DNA from 2 places in the Klebsiella sp. SYXHC3 genome. Region 2 is predicted to be linked to the other one. Evidence: predicted binding sites of a transcription regulator. Region 2 holds the regulator's gene; the other holds the start of a gene.
What was found. Region 2 encodes sigma-54, which starts transcription at its own class of promoters, with help from an activator protein. Its sites were predicted from a motif close to GTTGGCACANNTTTCGCTNT; they were not measured.
Positions count from the first base shown of each region.

Region 1: a site for sigma-54 is predicted at 1,811-1,830, ahead of hydN (electron transport protein HydN). Genes of this name have one in related genera too.

Region 1 is NZ_JBXUNG010000007.1:99,679-103,772, reverse strand. It holds gene hypF (carbamoyltransferase HypF) at 1-1,238, opposite strand, end outside; gene hydN (electron transport protein HydN) at 1,247-1,774, opposite strand; gene AC2CGP_RS17520 (LacI family DNA-binding transcriptional regulator) at 1,909-2,922, opposite strand; gene ascF (PTS cellobiose/arbutin/salicin transporter subunit IIBC) at 3,190-4,094, shown strand, end outside.
Region 2 is NZ_JBXUNG010000004.1:448,678-452,771, reverse strand. It holds gene rapZ (RNase adapter RapZ) at 1-541, opposite strand, end outside; gene ptsN (PTS IIA-like nitrogen regulatory protein PtsN) at 587-1,075, opposite strand; gene hpf (ribosome hibernation promoting factor) at 1,134-1,421, opposite strand; gene rpoN (RNA polymerase factor sigma-54) at 1,444-2,877, opposite strand; gene lptB (LPS export ABC transporter ATP-binding protein) at 2,925-3,650, opposite strand; gene lptA (lipopolysaccharide ABC transporter substrate-binding protein LptA) at 3,657-4,094, opposite strand, start outside.

The sequences.
Region 1 (4,094 bases), on a different contig from region 2:
TGCTGGCTCAGCACCGCCTCGTCGCCGCGCGCCAGACAGAAGGTATTTTTCATATCCGCCCCCAGCGCCAGCAGCGGCGGAATATTATCCAGGCCCGGCGGCAGCGGCAGCGCATCCGGCACGTAGCCTCGGGCGCGGCGCAGCATCTCACCGCTTGAGCGCACCAGCGAATCGTCCATACGCTGCACGATATCGCGATTATGTAGCAGAAAACCGTCGGCGATAGCGGCTAAGTCGGTGAGCGCTTCGTGATTACTCAATGCCGGAGGGCGGCCGCTGAGGTTGCCGGAGGTCATCACTATCGGGCGCGCCAGCGCCTGCAGAAGTAAATGCTGCAGCGGATTAGACGGCAGCATCACCCCGACTTCCGCAAGCCCTGGCGCAATCTCGTCACACAGGCCGGGAACCTGCGCTTTAGCCAGCAATACAATCGGCGCGGCAGGCGAGCGCAGCAGCGTTGCCGCCGCGGCGGGTAACCCCATTGCCGTCGGCAGCATTACCGCCAGCGGTTTTGCCGGGCGCCGTTTACGCGCGCGCAGCGCTGCCACCGCCACGCTATTGCCGGCATCGCAGGCCAGATGAAAACCGCCAATCCCTTTTATCGCCACAATATCGCCTGCCGCCAGCCGCACGATGGCCGCCTGCAGCGCCGCTTCAGCGAATAGCGTTAGCGTTCCCGCCCGCCACTCCAGCTGTGGGCCGCAATCGGCACAGGCCACCGGCTGGGCGTGAAAACGGCGATCGGCAGGCTCCCGGTACTCGGCAGCGCAGCGCGGACACAGCGGGAACGGCGCCATCGCGGTAAAGGGGCGATCGTATGGCATGGCGCGAATAATGGTGAAGCGCGGCCCACAGTGGGTACAGTTGATAAAGGGGTAGCGGTAGCGGCGTTCTTGCGGATCGTTCATCTCCGCCAGGCACGCCGGGCAGGTTGCGGCATCGGGAACAATCTGCGTACGCATACTGCCACCGCCGCTGTGGCGAATGGTGAAATCCTGAGGAAGCCTGTGCCAGTGAAACGGGGTGCAGTCGGTGCTGTCAATGCGCGCCAGCGGCGGGCAGTGACGAGCCAACGCGGCAGAAAAGCCACCGTCGTCGCCGATCAGCCTGACCAGCACGCCGTTGCCGTCGTTACAGACATCGCCGCCGCGCGCCATTTGCCGCGCCAGTTGCCAGACGAAGGGGCGGAAACCCACCCCCTGCACTTTGCCGCGAATGCGGATTTGCACCCCGTTCATGCGGCGTATTACCAGGCCAGCGCCGTACGGCGACGTTTTTCGAGGTTCATCTGCTCAAGCTTGTTGCGGTCGACGCAAACCAGCGCGTGGGTCGGGCAGGCTTCAATGCAGGCCGGACCGCTATCGCGCTGGTGGCACAGGTCGCACTTGTTGGCTTCGGCTTTTTCCGCCATGACGTTCAACCCGGCGCCGCTGTGGCGAACGACCGGGCGCACAACCACTTCCATCGCCCCATACGGGCAGGCCACGACGCAGGTTTTACAGCCGATGCAGCGCTCCTGCATCACGTGGACAAAACCTTTATCACGGCTGATGGCGCCGTTCGGGCAGACGTTGGCGCATGGCGCGTCTTCACATTGACGACAGGCCGTCGCCGTCGACACATTGACGCCTTTGATCACGTGAATACGCGGCAAGAACGACTGCGGCGTCAGCGCGGCGCAATCCTGATTTTCCTGATGAGAGACCACGCAGGCCACTTCACAGGTGCGGCAGCCGATGCATTTGCTCGCATCGGCGATAATGAAACGGTTCATCCATTTCTCCAGCGGAAAGAAGTTAACGCGCCGGATTATGCATAATACGTTCCAACTTTTATTTTATTGAAATATAAGAGAATTAAATTAAACTCCGCTGTCATCGTCACAACTGACGATGACAGATGACGACATCAGGCATGCGGGCCGCGCGCCAACGACTCGCGTTCAATCAGCTCGCCGGGGAAAGTTTGCTGATATTTAAATTCGCCGCCGTCGAGCATAAAGATCAGCCTGTTGATGCTCTCTTTCATCATTTCGGTGACCGGAATTTTAACGCTGGAGAGCGAAGGGATCACATACGGCGCCAGCGCGATGTCATCGAAACCGATCACCGATACCTGCTGCGGCACCGCGATCCCCTGCTGGTGCAGTTGCTTAATCGCGCCGATCGCCATGTCGTCATTACTGGCGACCAGCGCGCTGAAACTGACGCCGCGTTGGCAGAGCGCTTCGACAGCGGCGGCTCCGGTTTGTGGCGTCCAGCGCCCTTCAACGATCAGTTCTTGCCGCACGGGAAGCCCCAGTCCTGCCAGCGCGTCTTTATAACCAGAGAGACGCTCAACCCCGGTAGGCGAATCCAGCGAACCGGTGATAAACGCAATGTCGCGATGCCCGCTGGCAATTAACTTTTCAACCGCCATCCGCGCCGAGGCTTTGTGATCGGACCATACGCAGTGGCTGGCGTGGCGGCGCAGGCGACGGTTCAGCACCACGATCGGCTGCTCATGATTGTCGATTATCTCATCCATCTCATCGACGCTAAGAAAGCGCGGATAGATGATGATCGCATCACAGCGCATATCGAGCAGATACTGAATCGCCTCACGCTCCTCTTGCGCGCTGTGTTTGCCGTCGGCCAGGATCAGCTGCCGCCCCTGATCTTCCGTCAGCCGCGCCACGTGAAACAGCAGCTCGCTGAAATAAACGCCGTGATAAAGGGTGTTGGTTACCACCAGTCCGATAGTCTGGCTTTTTTTAGTCGCCAGATTACGCGCCAGCAGATTCGGCCGATAACCGCTTTCGGCAATTGCCTGAAACACCCGGTCTTTGGTTTCCTGGCTGACATAGCCGTTGCCCGACAGCACCCGCGACACGGTCGCCTTTGATACTCCCGCGCGCTTCGCAACCTCCAGCATCGTTGCCATGGGGTTCTTCCTGTAACTTAAGTTGCCTGCAGTGTACTGCACGTCTCGCCGTTTTTCAGCAGTCGGCATCGCCCTGATGTTGCTCTGCCCCTGCCCACAAAGCGATCAAAATCACAAATTTGCAAAGTGATTTTTTTAGTTCTTGTATGACTCAATGAAACTCATCATGATTTTGTGGAACCGGTTTCCTATGCATATACCGCGCATAGCCGCCGTCAGGCGCTGGCGTGTAATCAGTACCCTATTGATAAAACAGGATAAAATCCGATGTCTAAAAATTATGCAGCCCTGGCGAACCAGATCCTGACGGCGCTCGGCGGCGCAGATAATGTCGTTGCCGTGACCCACTGCATGACCCGCCTGCGCTTCGTGGTGAAAGATAACCAACGCGTGGACGCCCCGGCGCTGAAAGCGCTGCAAGGGGTACTTGGCGTCGTGCGTAGCGATAACCAATGTCAGGTGATCATCGGCAATACCGTCTCGCAGGCGTATCGCGAGGTGCTGAATCTGCTGCCCGGCGAGTTGCGCCCGGCGGAGCCGCAGGGGAAACCGCCGCTGACCTTAAAACGCGTCGGCGCCGGGATCCTTGATGCGCTGATCGGCACCATGTCGCCGCTGATCCCGGCGATTATCGGCGGATCGATGGTCAAACTGCTGGCGATGATCCTGGAGATGAGCGGCGCGTTGCCAAAAGGCTCTCCGACGCTGACCATTCTGACGCTTATCGGCGACGGCGCGTTCTTCTTCCTGCCGCTGATGGTTGCCGCTTCCGCGGCGGTAAAATTCAAAACCAATATGTCGCTGGCTATCGCTATCGCCGGGGTGCTGGTGCATCCGGGATTCATCGAATTAATGGCTAAAGCCGCGCAGGGAGAACACGTTGAGTTCGCCTTCATTCCGGTTACCGCGGTGAAATACACCTACACGGTGATCCCGGCGCTGGTGATGACCTGGTGTCTCTCTTATATCGAACGTTGGGTCGATCGCATCACCCCGGCGGTGACGAAAAACTTCCTTAAACCGATGCTGATCGTGCTGATTGCCGCGCCGCTGGCGATCCTGCTGATTGGCCCGCTCGGTATCTGGATCGGCAGCGCGATCTCCGCGCTGGTGTACACGATCCATAGCTATCTCGGCTGGCTGTCGGTGGCGATCATGGGCGGACTCTGGCC
Region 2 (4,094 bases):
ACACGTAATCGGCATCGATAGGGATACCGTGTTTGAAGCCGAATGATTCAAAGACCATCGTCAATTCACGCTCGCGTTTACCTAACAGGCGGGTACGCAGCATCTCGGCCAGTTCATGCACCGACATTTCGGAAGTATCGACGATCAGATCCGCACGGGAGCGCAGCGGCTCAAGCAGATCGCTCTCTTCGTCGATCGCGCTTTCAAGCGACAGATTCTTGCTGGAGAGCGGATGTAAGCGACGGGTATCGCTGTAGCGGCGGATCAGGGTGTTGCGGTCGGCATCAAGGAACAGCAGCTGCGGGGAGAAGGATTCCGGCAGATTCTGCATCGCTTGTTCAAAGATTTCCGGTGATTCCGGCATATTGCGCACGTCAATGCTGACGGCCGCAGAGATATCGCGGTCGGCCAGCGTTCGCGCCAGCTCAGGCAACAGCACTACCGGCAGGTTATCCACACAGTAGAAGCCCATATCTTCCAGCGCTCGCAGGGCGACGGATTTCCCCGAGCCAGAGCGGCCGCTGACGATCATCAGTACCATGTACCGTTTCTCCTCAGTACGATAAAGGTTAAGACGCGACTCACGTTAAGCGTCATCGCTGCTTCCTGCTTCGGTGATGATCTCATACAACTCTTCATCGCTCACCGCAGCGCGCAGGCGACGGCAGATGGTTTTGTCCGCCAGACGTTTGGCGACCAGCGAGAGCGTATGCAGATGGGTTTTGGTTTGATCGGCCGGCACCAGTAGCGCAAACAGCAGATCGACCGGCTGATTGTCGATCGCATCGAAGGCGATCGGCGTTTCCAACTGCACAAATACGCCAACGGCGCGCAGGGTATCCTCTTCAAGCTTGCCGTGAGGGATCGCAATGCCGTTGCCGATCCCGGTACTGCCCATTTTTTCACGGGTCAGGATCGCTTCAAAGACCACCTGCGGCGGTAAACCTAGCTGCTTCGCCGCCAGTTCGCTGATGATTTCCAGCGCGCGTTTCTTGCTCTGGCAGTGAACCTGGCTACGGGTACAATCCTGGTTAAGGACATTGCTCAGTTGTAGAGCGGAATCGTTGTTCATCATAATTTCACCTGAGCTGCCCTTATCCGCGGGCTGCGGATAAGGGCGATCGCCCGGACAATTAGTGTTGTTTCAGTTTATCTTTATGTTTTGTTAACTGTCTTGCCAGCTTATCGATAAGACCATCGATAGCGGCATACATATCCTGCCCTTCCGCACTGGCATGGATTTCGCCACCGTTGACATGCAAATTGGCGTCCGCGATTTGCGTCACCTTCTCTACTTTTAACACAATATAGACCTGGTTGATCCTATCGAAAAACTGCTCCAGTTTGCTGAACTTCGTAGTGACGAAGTCGCGCATGGCGGGAGTGATCTCGACGTTGTGTCCTGTAATGTTGAGCTGCATAGTGTCTTCCTTATCGGTTGTGTCAGACCAGTTGTTTGCGCTGGTTTGACGGCGGAATGGATAAAGACTCTCGGTACTTAGCAACAGTGCGCCGCGCCACCATAATACCCTGATCGGAGAGCATGGTGGTGAGCTTGCTGTCGCTCAACGGCTTCGCGGGGTTCTCCGCGGCGATTAACTTCTTCACCAGCGCACGAATGGCGGTAGACGAGGCTTCGCCGCCGCCTTCGGTATTGACGTGGCTGGAGAAGAAATACTTCAACTCAAAAATACCGCGTGGACTGTGCAGATATTTTTGCGTGGTAACGCGTGAAATGGTTGATTCATGCATCTCGACGGCCTGGGCGATATCCGCCAGCACCATCGGTTTCATAAATTCTTCACCCTGCTCAAAGAAGGCCTGCTGCTGTTCGACGATGCAGCGGCTGACGCGCAGCAGGGTATCGTTACGGCTCTCAAGGCTCTTAATCAGCCAGCGGGCTTCTTGCAGGTTGCTGCGGATAAACTGGCTGTCGGCGTCGTTGCGCGCATTATTGCCCATCGCCGCGTATTGCTGATTAATCTTCAGCCGCGGAATGCTGTCGGAATTGAGCTCGACGACCCAGCGGCCGTTAACCTTGCGCACCAGTACATCCGGGATCACGTATTCCGGCTCGCTGGTTTGAATGGACTGACCCGGGCGCGGATCCAGCGACTGGATCAGGCAAACCGCCTCTTTCAGAACGTCTTCTTTCAAGCGAGTGACGCGCATCAGGCTACGGAAATCGTGGTTGGCCAGGAGATCAAGATGCTCGCTGATAATCAACCTGGCTTCTTCCAGCCACGGTGTCTCTTTGGCAAATTGTGAAAGCTGGATCAGCAGGCAGTCACGGAGATCCCTGGCGGCGACGCCGACCGGATCGAAACGCTGTACGCGCTTGAGTACCGCTTCAACTTCCTCAAGACCAATTTCATCATCTTCGATACTGTCGACAATGTCCTGAATGGAAATAGTGAGGTAGCCGGTATCGTCAACGGCATCGACGATGGAGGTGGCTATCGCGCGGTCGGTATCGGTGAATGGCGTGAGCTCGACCTGCCACATCAGATAATCCTGCAGGCTTTGGGTGGTCTCACCCTGATAGATCGGCAGTTCATCGTCCTGGTAGTCGACGCCATTACCCGACGGCGTGCCGGCGGTGTAGATTTCATCCCAGCTGGCGTCCAGCGGGAGCTCGTCCGGCATCTCTTTTTGTTCGAGCGCGTCGACGGTATCCAGAGACTCGCGGTCCTCGGCTTCTGTGGTTTCAACCTCTTCGTGAAGATCGGTTTGCTCAAGCAACGGGTTACTCTCCAGCGCCTGCTGGAGTTCTTGCTGGAGTTCTAACGTGGACAGCTGCAACAAGCGGATGGCCTGCTGCAGTTGGGGCGTCATGGCAAGCTGTTGGCTTAGCCTTAATTGCAAACCTTGCTTCATGTTCAGGGTCAATATCTCCGGCTAAAACGTCTATAACCTCTACCCTATCAGAGTCTGAAGTCTTCCCCAAGGTACACGCGTTTAACCTGCTCGTCTTCAAGGATTTGCTGCGGGGTGCCGTGGGCGATGAGATGGCCCTGGCTCACGATATAAGCTCGTTCACAGACCGCCAGCGTCTCCCTGACGTTATGGTCAGTAATGAGTACGCCCAGCCCGCTGTCGCGCAGGTGTTCGATGATGCGTTTAATATCGATAACAGAGATAGGGTCAACCCCGGCGAACGGTTCATCCAGCAGGATGAATTTCGGGTTCGCCGCCAGCGCGCGGGCGATTTCGACGCGGCGGCGTTCACCGCCGGAGAGCGCCTGGCCCAGGCTATCGCGCAGGTGTTCAATGTGGAACTCTTCCATCAGCTCTTTAGCGCGATCTTCACGCTGCTCGCTGCTGAGATCGTCGCGGATCTGTAGCACCGCCATCAGATTATCGTAGACGCTCAGGCGGCGGAAAATAGAGGCTTCCTGCGGCAGGTAACCGATGCCGCGCCGCGCGCGGGCATGTAGCGGCAGCAGGCTGATATCTTCATCGTCAATGATGATGTTGCCGGCGTCGCGCGGCACGATGCCTACCACCATATAAAAGGTGGTGGTCTTACCGGCGCCGTTCGGGCCCAGCAGGCCGACGATTTCACCGGAGTTGACGGTCAGGCTGACGTCTTCCACCACGCGGCGGCCTTTGTAGGCTTTGGCGAGATTTTTTGCAGTTAATGTTGCCATAACGGATTACTTACCTTTCTTCTGCTGATCGCCGCTTTTGTCCTGCAACTGCGAAGGTACCAGCACCGTAGTCACGCGACCGCCTTTGTTGCTGAAGGCCTGCATTTTCTGCTCTTTCACCAGATAGGTGATTTTGTCGCCCTGAATATTGCTATCCAGCTGTTCCAGATGCGCGTTGCCGGTCAGCACCACGAAATCGTTCTGCAGTTCATAATGCATTTTCGACGCGCGGCCTTTCACCGGCTTGCCGTTGTCCTGCATCTGATAGAAGGTGGCCGGATTGCCGAAACCGTCGATCACCTCTTTGCCTTTTTCACCGCCAGGGCGGGTAACCACGACTTTGTCGGCATTGATTTTAATGGTCCCTTGGGTGACGACCACGTTGCCGGTGAAGGTCACGACGTTGCCCTGCATATCCAACGACTGCTGATCGGACTCGATGTG